Regions from separate parts of the Rothia sp. 27098_8_29 genome, predicted to be linked through region 2. Evidence: predicted binding sites of a transcription regulator. Region 2 holds the regulator's gene; the other holds the start of a gene.
The links. Region 2 encodes LexA, which represses DNA repair genes until DNA is damaged. Its sites were predicted from a motif close to TCGAACANNTGTTCGA; they were not measured.

Region 1: the regulator LexA is predicted to act here: its motif matches at 4,970-4,985, upstream of ruvA (Holliday junction branch migration protein RuvA).

Annotation. Positions count from the first base shown of each region.
Region 1 covers NZ_JAPWAI010000001.1:762,693-771,059, forward strand. The annotation lists gene O3649_RS02980 (hypothetical protein) at 1-846, shown strand, start outside; gene O3649_RS02985 (Mur ligase family protein) at 1,011-2,294, shown strand; gene O3649_RS02990 (type 1 glutamine amidotransferase) at 2,294-3,061, shown strand; gene O3649_RS02995 (YebC/PmpR family DNA-binding transcriptional regulator) at 3,194-3,952, shown strand; gene ruvC (crossover junction endodeoxyribonuclease RuvC) at 4,253-4,909, shown strand; gene ruvA (Holliday junction branch migration protein RuvA) at 5,127-5,747, shown strand; gene ruvB (Holliday junction branch migration DNA helicase RuvB) at 5,919-6,905, shown strand; gene yajC (preprotein translocase subunit YajC) at 7,280-7,639, shown strand; gene secD (protein translocase subunit SecD) at 7,739-8,367, shown strand, end outside.
Region 2 covers NZ_JAPWAI010000004.1:16,907-25,273, reverse strand. The annotation lists gene O3649_RS06780 (ATP-dependent DNA helicase) at 1-1,911, shown strand, start outside; gene lexA (transcriptional repressor LexA) at 2,062-2,736, opposite strand; gene O3649_RS06770 (LysM peptidoglycan-binding domain-containing protein) at 3,557-4,180, shown strand; gene O3649_RS06765 (hypothetical protein) at 4,300-5,058, shown strand; gene O3649_RS06760 (HisA/HisF-related TIM barrel protein) at 5,058-5,840, shown strand; gene O3649_RS06755 (DUF1844 domain-containing protein) at 6,019-6,441, opposite strand; gene infC (translation initiation factor IF-3) at 6,735-7,436, shown strand; gene rpmI (50S ribosomal protein L35) at 7,634-7,828, shown strand; gene rplT (50S ribosomal protein L20) at 7,943-8,323, shown strand.

The DNA of each region.
Region 1 (8,367 bases), on a different contig from region 2:
GCCGGATACACCACCGGCACGAGCAATGACGCCGCCCCCGAATCCGCCTCCGAATCCGGGGGAGCCTCCGCGGGAATCCGCCGCGTACCCTGCCCCGAAGGTACCCGCATCCAGCGTGGTCAGCAGTGCCCGCGCTGCACCGCTCGCGACGAATTTACCGCCCTGCACAGCGCGCACCTGTACCCCGGAACGCTCACCGAATCCATGCGCGCCTACGCTATGCTGGAGCATCGCCTCTACATCGCGACCTTCCCCGACGGTACGCACAAGGTCGGCACGAGCTCCCTGCATTCGACCCCGCGCCGCCTGGATGAGCAGGCGGTCGCCACCGCCACCTACATTGCGCTCGCACCCGACGGCCTTGCCATTCGCCGCGCCGAGGACGCCGTGACCGCCCTCGCGAAGATTCCGCAGGTCAAGCAGGTGGCGAGCAAGTACCGCGCCTGGACGAACCCGCTGCCCGGCGCGCAGCTTCGTGTTGCCCATCAGGAGGCGGTTACCCGCGCCCGCGAAGCGCTCGCCGAGCTGGCGTGTACCGAGCCGGAGGTGCCGCTTACCGCCCTGGATGAGCCGTGGATTCCGTCGCTCGCCATGAACCGCCCGTATGCGGCTCTGCGGGCACAGTCGCCCGAACCGCTGGCGCCCTGTGATCCTGGTTTGGGTGATTCTGGTCTGGAGAGCGGGGCGGCTGGTTTCTTCTGTACGGGTGCGGCGGGTCAGTTTTTGAGCGCCCACACCGGCGATGCTGACGCGGCGTTCCTGGTGAATACTGCCGCGTGGCGGAACGTGCTCGTGGAGCCGGCGCAGGAGTTCACGCGGGTGAGGGTGCAGGGTTCTCTGTTCTAAGCGGGCTCGCTGTTCTAATACCCCCGGCGCTCCGCTCTAGCCGGAGCCCCGCACCAAAACCCTCGCACCAAACCCCCTGCGCCAAAACCCCAGTAACCCCGCCCCGTCCGGCATGAGCGAACGAGCCGGGCGCACCATTCAGCCGCTGGCGTGCGTGTACTAAAATGGTAAGCATGTCCAAACCCCTCATTCGTCTTCTCGGCCAGGGCGTACGCGCCGCGACTAAGCTTCGCGGCGGCGGCTCCGCCTTCCCCGGCCTTGTCATGGAAAAATTGCACCCCGACTTCGTTGCTGAAGAGCTCGCGAAGCTGCCCTACGGCGTGGTTGTTGTCTCCGGCACGAACGGTAAGACCACCACCACGAAGATGGCTGTGCAGCTGCTTGAAGCTCAGGGTCTGAAGGTTTTCACTAACCGCACCGGTTCGAACTTTGTGCGCGGTGTCGCCGCGGCACTGCTGGGCGAGATGACCCTCGGCGGCAAGCTTGACGCTGATATTGCTGTGCTTGAGCTGGATGAGGCGCACGCCGTGCACTTCGTGAAGGCCGTCAAGCCCGACTACGCTCTGCTGCTGAACGTTCTGCGTGACCAGCTGGACCGCTTCGGTGAGATTGACACGACCCGCCGCATGCTGGCGACCGTCGCCTCCGCAACGACCGGCACCGTGGTGCTCAACCGTGAGGACCCGCGCATTCGCTCCCTCGCTGAGAACGTGCAGCCTGGCGTGACCGTCAAGTATTACGGCCTGGATGAGTCCCTGCGCTCGTACTTCCCCTCGGATGATGAGATGCGCGGCGGCACCGTCGCGAAGGCAACCCTGCCCGACGCTGACGTCACCCTGACCGCGTTCTCCGGCACCTCCGCTACGTTCGACCTGGCGGGTGTGGAGCGAGTCGGCGAGATCAACCTCTACGGCATTTACAACATCTTCAACGCGGCTGGAGCTATGGCGCTGACCCGCGCCGTCATGGGGGAGAAGCTCAACGAAGATAAGCTCATTGCGGAGCTGGCGAAGATTACCCCCGCCTTCGGTCGCGGTGAGACCCTGAACGTGAACGGCCGCCCGCTGCAGCTGCTACTCGTGAAGAACCCGAGCGGTTTCCGCCTGTCCCTGGCGAGCGCGAACGCTGACGACTACGCCACCATGATCACGATTAACGACCAGTACGCTGACGGCCGTGACGTGTCCTGGCTGTGGGATGTTGACTTCGACAGCTTGCAGAAGACCGGCGTGCAGATGGTTTCGGGTGTGCGTGCCTGGGATATGGCGCTGCGCCTGGAGCATGACGGCGTGAAGGTTGACAAGGTCAACGAGAACCTTGCCGATGCGCTCAAGGGCTTCATCGCCTCCAGCGGTAACGCGCCCATGCGTATTTTCTGCACCTACACCGCAATGCTGGCTCTGCGTGAAGAGCTCGCAAAGATCACTGACGTTGAGAGGGTTTCCTAATGACGGCAACTCACACTTTTGAGGGCACCCCCGCCTCCGGCCCCAATAACGGTAAGACTCTGCGTATTCTGCAGCTGTACCCGCTCGACATGAACATTTACGGCGACTGGGGCAACACTCTGGCGTTGGCTCGTCGCGCGCAGGCGCACGGCTTTGACGTGCAGATTCTGGACCACAACCCCGGTCAGCCTTTCCCGGAAGATGTTGACATTATTCTGGGTGGCGGCGGTCAGGACTCGGGTCAGTCCGTGATTCAGGATGACCTGCACGCGAACGGTGACACGTTGCGCTCGCTGGCTGAGGCTGGTGTGCCGATGCTCGTCATTTGTGGTCTGTACCAGCTGTTCGGTAAGGAATTCCGCACCCGTGAGGGTGAGGTGCTGAAGGGTATCGGCATTTTTGTTGCGCACACGGTCGGCGGCGATGACCGCCTGATCGGCAACATTGTTGAGGAGTCTGAGGAGTTCGGCACCGTGATTGGTTTTGAAAACCACTCGGGCCTGACCTACCTGGGCCCCGGCTGCACCCCGCTGGCTACCGTCACCAAGGGTGAGGGCAACAACGTGACCGATGCGTACGAGGGTGCGCGCGTGCACAACGTGATTGGCACCTACCTGCACGGTTCGCTGCTGCCGAAGAACCCGAAGATTTCGGACTACCTGATCGAGCAGGCGGCAAAGCGTAAGTTTGGCGAGTTCACGCCGAACACGATTGACGACTCGCTGGTGGAGAAGGCACGCGTTTCGGCTGCGTCTCGCCCCCGCTAGCCTATTCCTGGCGGTGGCGTGCACTTTCTGAGGTGGTGTGCGCCTCCGCTACGGTATAGTTATGTGAGTACAGTACGGTGCGTGGGACGTTTCGCCGTGCCCGCACGGAGGTTTTGACTAAGGGAGATACGAATGTCCGGTCACTCTAAATGGGCGACTACTAAGCACAAGAAGGCTGCTATCGACGCTAAGCGCGCGAAGGCTTTCGCGAAGTTCATTAAGGCTATTGAAGTTGCGGCACGTATGGGTGGCGCTGATATTGCTGGTAACCCCGCTCTTGACCTGGCTGTGTCGAAGGCGAAGAAGAACTCCGTTCCTAACGACAACATTGACCGCGCAATCAAGCGTGGCGCTGGCCTGACCGGTGAGACCATTGACTACACCGAAATCATGTACGAAGCACGCGGCCCGCAGGGTACCGCTCTGTACATTGAGTGTCTGACCGATAACCGTAACCGTGCAGCGTCTGAGGTTCGCCTGGCTGTGACCCGTAACGGCGGCACCATGGCTGACCAGGGTTCGGTTGCGTTCCTCTTCGAGCGTAAGGGCGTTGCTGAGGTCACCAAGACTGACGGTCTGACCGAGGACGACGTTCTGATGGCTGTTCTGGATGCAGGTGCTGAAGAGGTTCTGGACGAGGGCGATATCTTCACCGTTGTGTCCGCAGCGACCGACCTGCCTGAGATCCGTAAGGCACTGGACGAGGCTGGCCTGGAGTACAACAACGACGACCCGGTCTTCCGCCCGACCATGCAGGTTGACCTGGACGCTGAGGGCGCTAAGAAGTTCATGAAGCTGGCAGACGCTATTGAAGAGCTCGACGACGTTCAGAACGTCTACTCGAACGCTAACGTCTCTGACGAGGTTATGGCAGAGCTGGAAGCTGAGTAATCACTCGGATTCTGATATCTGATGCTTGAAGAAGCCGCTCCTTTAACCGAGCCGCCGTAGGGTGGCTGGTTGGGGGAGTGGCTTCTTAGCGTCTGGGGCTTTTTTGGGGATGTGCTGGGTACTTTTCGCGGGGCGCACGGTGACTGTTTACGCGGTGACCGCGTGCTCGTTATGACAGTGCTCGTGGCATGCTCCGGTGCCGGGTGCTAGGATTCTGAAGGGCTAGAATCTAGAGATTCTATAGGGAGTTTGTCGAAAGGGGAGATGATGGCCGCCGCTCAACCTGCCGCACGCGATAGCATGCGCGAGAACCGTACCGCCGCCGCCGTGGAGCGTGTGCCGGGTGCAACCCGCATCATGGGTGTTGACCCGGGTCTGACCCGCTGCGGCTTCTCCATGCTCGATATGACCGCCGACCGTAAGGCGCACTTCGTGAACGTGGGTGTTGCCGGCACGATCCCGGCGGAGTCCCTGGACCAGCGTATTCTCTGGATTTTCAACGCCGCCTCCCACTGGCTCGACACCTACAAGCCGGATGCCCTGGCGATTGAGCGTATCTTCGCTCAGGAGCAGGTGAACACGGTGATTGGTACGGCACACGCTTCAGGCGCGGTGATTTCTGCTGCGGCAATGCGCGGCGTGCCGGTGTTCTTCCATACCCCCTCGGAGGTGAAGGCAGCGGTGACCGGTAGCGGCCGCGCCGATAAGGCGTCCGTGGGTCGTATGGTGACCCGCATTTTGGGGCTGGATTCCATGCCGAAGCCCGCCGATGCTGCCGATGCCCTGGCGATTGCGATCTGTCACGGCTGGCGTGGCGGCGGTATTGGTTCGGGTATCAACATGGCGGCCCAGACGCAGACTCACCAGGGTTCACGCCCGGCGCAGGCTCGCCGTGGCGGGTCGTTGACTCCGGCGCAGCGTGCCTGGATGGAGGCGGAGGCGCGTGCTCGCCGCTAGAGGCGCATTCGTGGGCTTGTGTGCCGTCTCCTGTTGGCTCGCATGTATTCGCTAAGAAGTTCGAATATATGCTTGATTTCAGAAGAAATATTCTAATATACTTATAGTGTCTCCCCGTTGAACTGGGGGAGTGCGTTCTGTGGGTGCCGGAGTTCCCGGTGCCCTCACACTGCCGCGAGCCTCAATCTGTGGGCGCGGTGTTGAAAGGTGGAGAGAAATGATTGCATCCCTGACCGGTCGTGTGGCTCAGGTGGGCCTTGATCATGCGGTGATTAACGTGAACGGTTTCGGCATGCTCGTGTACGCTACTGCGCGTACTCTCTCCAAGCTGCGCACTGGTGAGGAAGCTACCGTGCTGACCACCATGATTGTGCGTGAAGAGTCGATGACTCTGTACGGTTTTTCGGAGCCTGCCGAGCGTGAAGTGTTCGATATGATGCTTTCGGTTTCCGGTATTGGTCCGCGTATTGCTCTGGCGGTGTTGAGTGTTCACACTGCCGCTGAGGTGGAGCGCGCCGTGGCGACCGGTGACGATAAGGCGTTCACGAAGGTTCCCGGTATCGGTCCGAAGGGTGCCCGCCGTATTGTGCTGGAGCTTGCCGGCAAGCTGATTCTCAGCGATGGCCAGACTGATGAGTTGCCGCTGAGTCAGGGCATTGTCTGGAAGCCGCAGGTGCTTGACGCTCTCACCTCCTTGGGCTGGAGTGAGAAGGACGCTTCCGCCGCTATTGACGCTTACGTGCAGCACAACCCTGCCGCAGAGACTGAGCCGGTGGGTGTGGCTCTGCGCGGTGTGCTCGCCTCCTTGGGTACTCAGAACACGGTGGGCCGCCACTAAACGGTGCGCCCTGTTCGATGTATCCCACTCAAACTTTTGTGAAAGAAGAATTCTATGAGCCAGAATCCCTATGAGCCGCAGCCCGCGGCGTCCCTGGTTTCCGGCGGGTATTTTCCCGGTCAGGTGCCCGGCACCCAGGCGTCTTCAGCTCCCGCCCAGCGCCTGGTGGCGATGGAAGAAGAGCCTGAAGAGAAGATGATTGAGGCGGCACTGCGCCCTAAGTCCCTGGATGACTTTGTGGGTCAGCGCCGTGTGCGTCAGCAGCTGTCCCTGGTGCTGGAGGCTTCGAAGATGCGTGGCCGTAGTGCCGACCACGTGCTGCTTTCGGGTCCTCCCGGTCTGGGTAAGACCACTCTCGCGATGATTATTGCGGCAGAGATGGAGGCGCCGCTGCGCATTACCTCCGGCCCGGCGATTCAGCATTCGGGTGATTTGGCGGCGATTCTGTCTTCGCTGACTCCCGGTGAGGTTTTGTTCCTGGATGAGATTCACCGTATGAGCCGCCCGGCTGAGGAAATGCTCTACATGGCGATGGAAGATTTCCGTGTGGACATTGTGGTCGGTAAGGGTGCGGGTGCGACTTCCATTCCGCTGGAGCTGCCGCAGTTCACCCTCGTGGGTGCGACGACCCGTGCGGGTCTGCTGCCCGGCCCTCTGCGTGACCGCTTCGGCTTTACCGGTCACCTGGAGTTCTACTCGGTGGAGGAGCTGGAGCTGGTGCTGCGCCGTAGCGCTGGTCTGATGGATATGCAGATTACCTCCGAGGGTTTCACGGAGATTGCCGGTCGTTCCCGCGGCACGCCGCGTATTGCGAACCGCCTGCTGCGTCGTGTGCGTGACTGGGCGTTGGTGAACGGCGTGGACCGCATCAATGCGACCGATGCCGCAACCGCGCTGGACATGTACGAGGTAGATTCGCGCGGCCTGGACCGCCTGGACCGCGCCGTGCTGGAGGCGCTGATTCACAAGTTCGGCGGCGGCCCGGTGGGTCTGTCCACCCTCGCCATTGCGGTGGGTGAAGAGACGGAGACCGTGGAGACGGTTGCCGAACCGTACCTGGTGCGTGAGGGCCTGATTGGTCGCACCCCGCGCGGTCGTGTGGCTCTGCCCGCGGCGTGGGAGCACCTCGGCTTGGAGGCCCCGGAGATTCAGATCTAAATCCGTATCAGCTTTAGCCCCGCACCAGCTGATAACACTGTAGTAGCCCGTGGGAGGTATCCGCCTCCTGCGGGCTTCTCTGTGCCCCGGTAGCTTTTCTGCAGACGCGGCAAGCTCTTCTGCAGGGGCGGCACTCTTCTACCGGTTCTGCAGGCGCTGTCGGGTTCCATTGGGCTCTGCCGGTCTTTACCAGCGACATAAAATTACGCCGAGAGAGTCCAAAACTCAGGTTAACCTCACAAAAACGCTGGTTCGGGTCACTAAAGCTCATGCTCTCGCGTAGGATGGATACGTACTGTATCTACGATTCCACACCTTCTGGTACGCTCAACCCTCGCGGTGAGCGGCACGGGTGCGGATGTGAAAGTGAGACCATGGATTTTAACCTCCTGATTATGATCGCCATGATGGCGCTGCTGGCATGGATGATGTTCTCCGCCCAGAAGCGTCAGCGTAAGCAGGTGGAGGCGCTGCAGGCAATGCGACGTGCGCTCGTTCCCGGTGATCAGGTGATGACTGCTTCCGGCGTCTACGGCACCGTTGTCAGCACTGACTTTGAGAACAACAAGCTGCAGCTTCAGATTGCAGAGGGCGTTGTGATTACTGCGTCCATGAACGCGATCCTGAACCTTGTTGAGGATGAAGCCCCCGCAGCGCCCCTGACCGAGGACGCGTACGAGGCTACCGCATCCGAAGCTCCCGCTTCCGATACCTCTTCTGATACTGCTAAGTAATTCAGAGCGTATGAGCCCGGCGCCCAGTGAGCGGCGTCGGGTTTTCGCGTTACGGAATCTGTAGAACACTCAATACTATTCACACGAAGAAGGAACATTATGGCTAAGCGTTCACCGCTTGCAGCCGCGCGAGGGGCGCTCCTCTCGATGGTCCTGCTCATGGTTGTTATGGCTGCCGGTATTTTCGGCACCACCTACGCGGGAGGTTCTTGGGCACCGAAGCTCGCCCTGGACCTTTCGGGTGGTACTCAGATGATTCTTTCTCCGAAGGTCAATGGCTCTTCGGATGAGAACGTCTCCCAGGAGCAGTTGAACCAGGCGGTTGAGATTATTCGTCAGCGCGTTGATGGTGCCGGCGTTTCGGAGGCGGAGGTTACCACCTCCTTCGGCTCGGGTAATAACGTGGTTGTTTCGGTTCCCGGAACGATTAGCGCTGAGACTCGTCAGCTGATTCAGGCGTCTGCAAATATGACGTTCCGCCCGGTGCTGCTGTCTGGTGCCGGTACTGCGGTGGCTGAGGATGCCCGCACTGCGGACGATAAGCTGCCCAAGCCGTCTGCGGAACCGACTGACGGCTCTGACCGTAACTGGATTACTGCGGACCTGTACAAGCAGTATGAGGCGAAGGACTGCACCGCGGCACGTAATGAGGATGCCGATAGTGCTGACCCGACTAAGCCGATGGTGGCGTGTTCCACTGACGGTCAGGAGAAGTACATTCTGGGTCC
Region 2 (8,367 bases):
CAGAATCGTGCCGGTCAGCGCACCATGGCGGCGCATGTGGCGCAGGCTCTTGAACTGCAGCGTCACCTGCTGGTCCAGGCGGGTACCGGTACCGGTAAGTCCCTGGGCTACCTGGTTCCTGCCCTGGCGCGGGTGGGGGAGTCGGACCAGCCGATTGTGGTTGCGACGGCGACCCTTGCCCTGCAGGCGCAGATCGTGAACCGCGATATTCCGCGTCTTCTACAAGCGCTGGAGCCGCGCCCTGAATCGCAGGCGCAGGTGGCTCTGCTCAAGGGCCGCAATAACTACCTCTGCCTGCACAAGCTGGAGGGCGGCTACCCGGAAGACGAGCCGGATGCTCTCTTTGACATGCCTTCTTCGACCTCCCGCGTGGGTGAGGAAGTGGTGCGCCTGCGCGAGTGGGCCGACCGCACGGAGACCGGCGACCGTGACGAGCTGAAGCCCGGCGTCTCTGACCGCGCATGGGCTCAGGTATCGGTGAGCGCCGCCGAGTGTCTGGGCCGCCGCTGCCCGCTGGTGGAAGAGTGCTTTAGCGAGATGGCGCGTAGCCGTGCCGCTGAAGCTGATATCGTCATCACGAACCACGCCCTGCTGGCGATTAACGCTTTCGAGGGCATGAAGGTTCTGCCCGAACATGAGACGGTCATTATTGATGAGGCTCATGAGCTGGTGGACCGCGTGACCGGTGCCGTGTCTGGTTCTTTGACGGTTGCGATGGTTCGCCGTGCGGCGCGTAGCGTAAAGAAGCATTCGAAGGCTGATTCCGGCGCACTGGAAATGGCTGCCGGCACCTTGGAGACCGCGTTCGAGGGTCTTGCCGAAGGCCTGCTGAAGGGCCTGGACGGTCGCCTTTTGACTGCTATTTCTGCGGTCAATGATGCCGCCCGCACCGCCCTGTCCGATACCAAACCGGACGGTCAGGACGTTGACGCCGGCCTGCAGATGGCGCGCTCGCGTGTCTCTGAGGTACACGATATGAGTAGCCGCATCCTGGAGGCTTCGGGCGAGCAGGACGTGCTGTGGATTTCTCGTCAGGGTGGTTGGGAGAACGGCCGCTATGTGGCTGCTTCCGATACCGACCCGGCGACCCTGAACATCGCCCCCTTGAGCGTCGGTTTGCAGCTACGTGACGGTCTGTTCGCTGACCGCACCGTGATTCTGACGAGTGCGACCCTGACAGTGGGTGACTCTTTTGACGTTGCCGCCGGTGCCCTGGGACTGCAGGGTGAGGGCGCGCCGCGCTGGACGAGCATCGACGTAGGTTCGCCTTTCGACTACCGCAAGCAGGGCATCATGTACGTCGCCGGGGATTTGAAACCTCCGGGATTCGGTGTGCATGAAGGTCAGCTGGAGCGTCTGCGTGAGCTGTGCGAGGCGTCGGAAGGCGGTGCCCTGGGCCTGTTCTCCTCGAAGCGTGCCGCCGAGCGTGCCGCCGAATACATGCGTGAGCACAGCGACCTGAACATTCTTCTGCAGGGCGAGTCTTCGCTCAAGGCTCTGGTGGAAGAGTTCAGCGAGGACGTCGATTCGTGCCTGTTCGGCACGATGAGCCTGTGGCAGGGCGTGGACGTTCCCGGTGACTCTTGCCGCCTGGTGGTGATGGACCGCATCCCGTTCCCCCGCCCGGATGACCCGATTGCGCAGGCTCGTACGGAGGCAGTGAACCGTCACCGCGGTAACGGCTTTATGGCGGTTTCTGCTCACCACGCGGCGATTCGTATGGCGCAGGGCGCCGGTCGCCTAATCCGTTCGGTGTCTGACCGCGGCGTGGTGGCTGTGCTGGATTCTCGTGTAGCAACCAAGCGTTACGGCGGTTTCTTGATGAAGGCTATGCCGCCGATGTGGTCGACCCAGAATAAGGCAGCCGTAATTGGCGCGCTGGCTCGTCTTTCGGCGAGTATTGAGCGTTAGCTCGGGTGGATTCCATTCCTGGCTGCACCGCACCTTCCGCTTTGGAAATATAGAAATCACCCTGGTGACACGTGAACATTCACGTGTCACCGGGGTGATTTTTATATAGAGCTAAAAGCCTAGCGGTTATGTCTCTAGAGACTGCATCTTTTAGAGACTACGCAGCACGGAGACGACCTTACCCATGACGGTTGCGCGGTCGCCCATAATCGGCTCGTAGTTGGAGTTGCGCGGCATGAGCCAGGTATGGCCGTCGACCTGACGGAACACCTTCACAGTTGCCTCGTCGTCAAGTAGCGCAGCAACAATATCGCCATTGTCTGCGGTGTGCTGCTCGCGGACAACCACCCAGTCGCCGTCGCAGATTGCGGCGTCAATCATGGAATCGCCCTTGACCTTGAGCATGAACAGCTTGCCGTTACCGACCAGCTGACGGGGCAGGGCGAGCACATCCTCCACGGACTGCTCAGCAGTAATGGGACCGCCCGCTGCAATTCGTCCAACCAGGGGAACGGGTACGAGGTCTTCATCGCCGACTTCGAAGTTCGGCAGCTCGGGCAGGGAAGAGGAAGCGCTACCGTGGATGCCGACGCCGTTCTCATCCAGCACCTCAATGGCGCGGGGGAGCTTGGGGTCACGGCGAATGTAGCCCATGGTCTCGAGGCGACCGAGCTGGTGGGTGACCGAGGACAGGGACGCAAGACCCACCATGTCACCAATCTGGCGCATGGACGGCGGGTAACCCTTTTGTTCAATCTCGGTGCGGATCGCGTCAAGAATCTTCTGCTGGCGCGCGGTCAGCGCCGGACGGGGTGCTGTTGCCATTTCTTTTCCTTCGGTCTGTACTCCGGCCTTTGTATTCGGGTCGGGGCACGGATGGGTGCTTCACACGTTTTCCGATGGTGTCCTAAAAATTTTTTGGTTCTGCCGAAATGGGTCTTATCTCGTCAGGGGGTGGAGGAATTCTATCCGTGCCGGAGCGATACCGGAGCGATACGCAAGGCAACGAGTATGCGTCTCCGCCCTGTAAAACTCAGTCAGTAGCACCTGCATTCGATACAGAACCAAGCTGTAGCGGGTACAGAAACCTGCTGTGAGTAGGACTCATCAGGAGCGTGTGGAACGTCTCTTGACACCAGTGTAGAACACTACACCGAAAAACTCAAACAAATATTCTAGATTTTTTCTTCGAAACTCGAAGAAATTTTTAGTACATCTCTGCTAGACTTTAGAACAAGAGTTCGTATATACTCTTGAATCTCTCCTGAAATTCAGGATTTACGGGTGGATGTTCGAAAAATATTCGAAGATTCGACCCGGAGTCTTTCGGGGGAGGAGAGTGAATGAGTGTTCGAATGTATTCGAATCCTCTGCCTCTCTCTTCGCATGTTCTACCTCGGATGCTCTAGGGAGCATCTGGTGAAGAGAGAGCGCAGGGGATGGGGAGCCGGGACAACCCGGTGCAACCCGGCGCAGCCCGGTGCATCCGACGCTCTGACCTAACTAGAGAATAGCTACCCAATAGTTATCGCCTAACAATCACCACTCCATAGTTATCACTCAACTAGGACCTCCGAGCGGGTATCGCTCGGCATTGCTAGACCCGCGGGGTAACCCCGGGGCGAGCTGAGAGAAAGGAACCACAATGACTACTGCAGCACCTATTGCTTCTCGTGGCACTTCTGCACACCTTCCGGCAGGTTTGGTGGTACTTCACCCCGCCCGCACCGCGCCTGCCCGCACTGCGCAGGGGCGTTCTCGTGTGCCTGTGTCTTCGCCGTCTGTTCGCTCTTCTCGTGCGGCTCATGCACCCCGTCCTGCGCAGGTGGCTCAGCCCGCCCACGCTCCCGCCGTTTCTACCCCCGCCGTTTCTGCTCAGACATCTTCTGCGGCTCAGGCGCCTGGCGCGAAGAGTGCTCTTCTGGCTAAGGGCGGCGAGCTTCTGCGCGCGGTTCCCGCTTCTATTCGTCGTCTTGGCACTGTGCGCGGTTTCCTGAAGGGTCTGCCTCTGCTGACCTTGGCGGCGCTGATTGTGCTCGGTGCTATTAGCTTCTTTGGCCCGGCGGCTTCTGCTTCTGTGGAGAACGCTTCGGTGACTCGAACCGTCGTTGTGGTCAAGCACGGAGAGACCCTGTGGGATATTGCTCAGGCGGTGAATCCGCAGGGTGACACCCGTGATACTGTGGTTCGTATTATGGAGTTGAACTCGTTGACCAGCACCTCTGTTGATGCCGGTCAGCGTCTGGAAATTCCTCAGACTCAGCGCTAAGTACGGACCCGTATGTGGTTGGCTTCTGCGTGAGGCTGATGTCTTGACTCCGAGCCCTCTATCTCTCAAGCTAGAGCGCTTGAACCGAATTCTTGAGCCTATGAAATAGGAGCGCATCGATGCCTGTCCCCGCTGAATCCACACCCGTCAAAACTGAAACCATGCAGAGCGCTCGTCCTGTGGTTGCCGTTTTGGGTGAACCCGGAACTCGTGGCGCCCTGGTGAAGCTTCTTCAGGATGCGGGGGCGGAGGTCATCGTGACTGCTGTGCCTGATCAGCTGCGTGAGGCTGACGGTATGGTGGTTACCGGCGGTGCGAGCTCTCTTGAGGCATATGAAGATCTGAAAGCTAAGGACGCTGAGCGCGTGATTGGCCGCCGTGTTGCCGGCGGTCGTCCGGTGCTGGTTGCCGGTGCGGCACTGAGCTGCCTCTTTGACTCTATTACGGTGGAGCATCCGCAGATGGGGCAGGTTCAGGTGCAGGGCATGGGGGAGTGGCCCGGCGAGGGCGTGGAGCTTTCTACCCGCGAGGTAACTCCCGGTGTTGCTACTTTGCGCCCGTCCGCCGATAGTGCGCTGCTCAAGGATCTTGAGGGCGAGGCTCACTTCAAATCTGAGCACGGCGTTTTTGAGTGGGCTTTTGATCAGAGCATTGAATATATTGCCCCTCCGGCGGTGACTTGGACTGTCACCGAGCCCGCCTATATCGCGGCGGTTGAGAACGGTCCGCTGACGGCGGTGCAGTTCTGCCCGGTAGGTTCTGGCGAGCTGGGGGCGGAGTTTATGCGCCGCTGGGTTGCGTCCCTGGCGGTGACCGGTCGCCTGTCTTCTGAGTCTCTGTCTTCTGGCGACTCCGCTACTGCTGCGGGAGGTAACTAATGTCTGCACCCGTTCTTGAACTTCTGCCCGCTGTTGATATTTCTGAAGGCTACGCGGTGCGCCCGGTGGGCGGCACCCTGTCCGGTGGTGAACAGCGCCTCGACCCTGTTGAGGCGGCTCTGACCTGGGTGAAGGCTGGTGCTCGCTGGATTCACCTGGTTGACCTTGATTTGGCGTTTGGTCGCGGCACGAATACTGAGGTTCTGGCTGAGGTGGTTGCTGCCGTCCGTGCCGAGAATGCCCAGAGCTCTGCCCCGGTTCGTATTCAGGTCAGCGGCGGTGTGCGTAATGCTGAGAGTCTGGAGCGCGCCCTGAGCCTGAACCCGGATCGCGTGAACGTGACCAGTGCGGCTCTGGCGGATTCTTCCTGGCTTGAAAGCACTCTGGCTCGTTATGCCGATTCTGATCTTCTGGCTCTTGGGCTCGATGCCCGCTATAACCCTGAGCGGGGCTGGGTGACTGTGGCTCGCGGTACCGACTGGTCGGGCCCTGACCTGGCGGAGGCGCTGGCGTGGCTGGAGAGTGCGGGCGTGCGCCGCTATATCGTTACGGATGTGAGCAAGGACGGTTCCCTGGCTGGTCCCGGTGCGGAGCTGCTGGATGAGGTGCTGGCTCAGACTGCCTGCCGGGTGGTGGCGTCCGGTGGTGTGGCGTCGCTGGCTGATCTTGAGAAGCTGCATTCCATGGTGCCTTATGGTTTGGAGGGCGTGGTGCTGGGTAAGGCGCTGTATGTGGGTAACTTTAGTTTTGAGCAGGCTCTTGAGGCGGCTGGTTCCCGCTAAAGCTACCGTTCCTGATACATTGGGCGCCCGCTAAAGCTGCCGGTTCGCGTTAGTCCGCTTATCTAGCCCGCGTAGATTTCTTATCCGCACAGGCTCGCACAGGCTTTATATATGACGAAGCCCCATCTTCCTCAGTGTGAGGGAGACGGGGCTTCGCTGTGAATAGACCGGGTACGGTTTAGTAGACCGGGCCGGTGAGCTTTTCGCCGGGGCCCTTGCCGGGCTCGTCCGGGAAGGGGGATGCTTCGCGGAAGGCGAGCTGCAGGGTGCGCAGGCCGTCGCGCAGGGGTGCTGCGTGCTGGGAGCCGATTTCGGGTGCTGCGGCGGTGACGAGGCCTGCCAGCGCGGTGATGAGCTTGCGTGCTTCGTCGAGGTCCTTGAGGTCGTCGGCGTTTTCGTCTGCCGCCAGGCCGCACTTGACGGCTGCGGCGCTCATCATGTGGATGGCTGCGGAGCTGATGATTTCGATGGCGGGTACGTCGGCGATGTCGCGCAGCTGTTCGTTGACGGCTTCGACCTGCTCTTCGGTGAGTTCGGTGTGGCCGTGTACGGGGGTTTCTTCTTCCGCAGTGAAGCGGAAGTTCGTGTTTTCAGTGCTCATAGTCTTAGAATCTCATATTTCGTTTGTTTCGGTAAATGCGTCCTTAAGAGTGGGTGCTTCTGTGGACTTTCTGGGGGAGTCTCCGCAATTTTTATGGTGTTTTGCGTCTATTTCCTTGCTTCTGTCGGGTATTCTGCGGTATGGTTGTAGGCAGTTTGCAAGTGGAGCATGCCTCCCACCCGGTTGACCGCCGCAGGCGTTTGTTTGCGAGTTTTGAGGTGAACGGGTTCGTCCGCCGCTTTCGGCGTACGCTGGTTTGTGCCTCCGCTTGTGTAACTGCGGGGGCTTTTTTAGTGCCCGCAACGGATAGTATTCACGGGGAAACCCACAGAGCACAGGAGCTAGTCATTAGCGAACCACGCATTAACGATCGTATCCGCGTTCCCGAGGTCCGTCTTGTCGGTCCCGGTGGCGAGCAGGTAGGCGTTGTCCCTCTGAAGGACGCTCTGCGTCTGGCTGAGGACGCCGAACTCGACCTGGTCGAGGTTGCCCCGAACGCGAAGCCGCCCGTGTGCAAGCTCATGGATTACGGTAAGTACAAGTACGAAGCCGCAATCAAGGCTCGTGAATCCCGCAAGAAGCAGGCTAATGCCGTTCTGAAGGAGATCCGTTTCCGCCTGAAGATTGATACCCACGACTACGAAACCAAGGTTGGACACGCTCGTCGTTTCCTTTCCGGTGGTGACAAGGTCAAGGCAATGATTCAGTTCCGTGGTCGTGAGCAGCAGCGCCCCGAGATGGGTGTGCGTCTGCTGGAGCGTCTGGCGGCTGAGCTGGCTGAGGTGAGCACCGTTGAGTCTCGCCCCCGTCAGGATGGCCGCAACATGGTGATGGTTCTGGCTCCGCTTCGCGGTAAGGCAGAGGCTCGCCGTGAGCAGGGCGCCGGCGGTCGCAAGGGTCGCGAGCGTATTGACACGACCAAGGCGAAGCCCGTAACTAATTCTTTGGCAGACGCTATGCCTGCCGAGTTGAAGGCACAGGCTTCCGCCGAGTAGGGAACCGGGTCGTCACTTTAGGATGGGCACGCGCCTCCACCGTTGGGTGGGTGTTGCGGGTTCACCCGGTGCCGGTTCCGAGGCACCTCGTTAGGGGTGCCTCACCTTTGGTCCTTGGGGCTGATGCGTCTATCGCTCAACCCCACTAAGCTACCCCGCCGTTGTGGCGGGGGATGAATGTAAGGAGAACGGCAGCTATGCCGAAGCAGAAGACCCACTCTGGTGCTAAGAAGCGCTTCAAGCTCACCGGTAGCGGCAAGGTTAAGCGCCAGCAGGCGAACCGTCGCCACTACCTGGAGCACAAGTCCTCTCGTCTGACCCGTCGTCTGGCTTCTGACCAGATCGTTACCGGCGGCCAGGCAAAGGTTGTCAAGAAGATGCTGGGTAAGTAAGCAACGCTTACTCTCTGCACCTGGCGCACCGATAGTGGTGCGCACTGATTAAAGACTCGCTCCTGTTCAGCGTGATATGTGAGCTGTTCAGGACATAAGACGAAGGAGACACACGTGGCACGTGTGAAGCGCGCGGTTAACGCGCACAAGAAGCGCCGTACTATTCTCGATCGTGCATCCGGCTACCGCGGTCAGCGTTCTCGCCTGTACCGTAAGGCTAAGGAGCAGGTCACTCACTCGCTGGTTTACAGCTACGACCACCGTCGTAAGAAGAAGGGTGACTTCCGTCGCCTGTGGATTCAGCGTATTAACGCTGCTTCCCGCGCACAGGGCCTGACCTACAACCGCTTCATCCAGGGTCTGAAGGCTGCTGGTGTTGAGGTTGACCGCCGTATGCTGGCTGAGCTGGCTGTTAACGAGCCCGCTGCCTTCAACGCACTGGTTGAGATTGCTAAGAACAACCTGCCCGAGGACACCTCGGCTCCCAAGGCTTAATTAGCCTAGGTTGTGTTCTTACCTCGAAGATCTAGGTTCGGGGT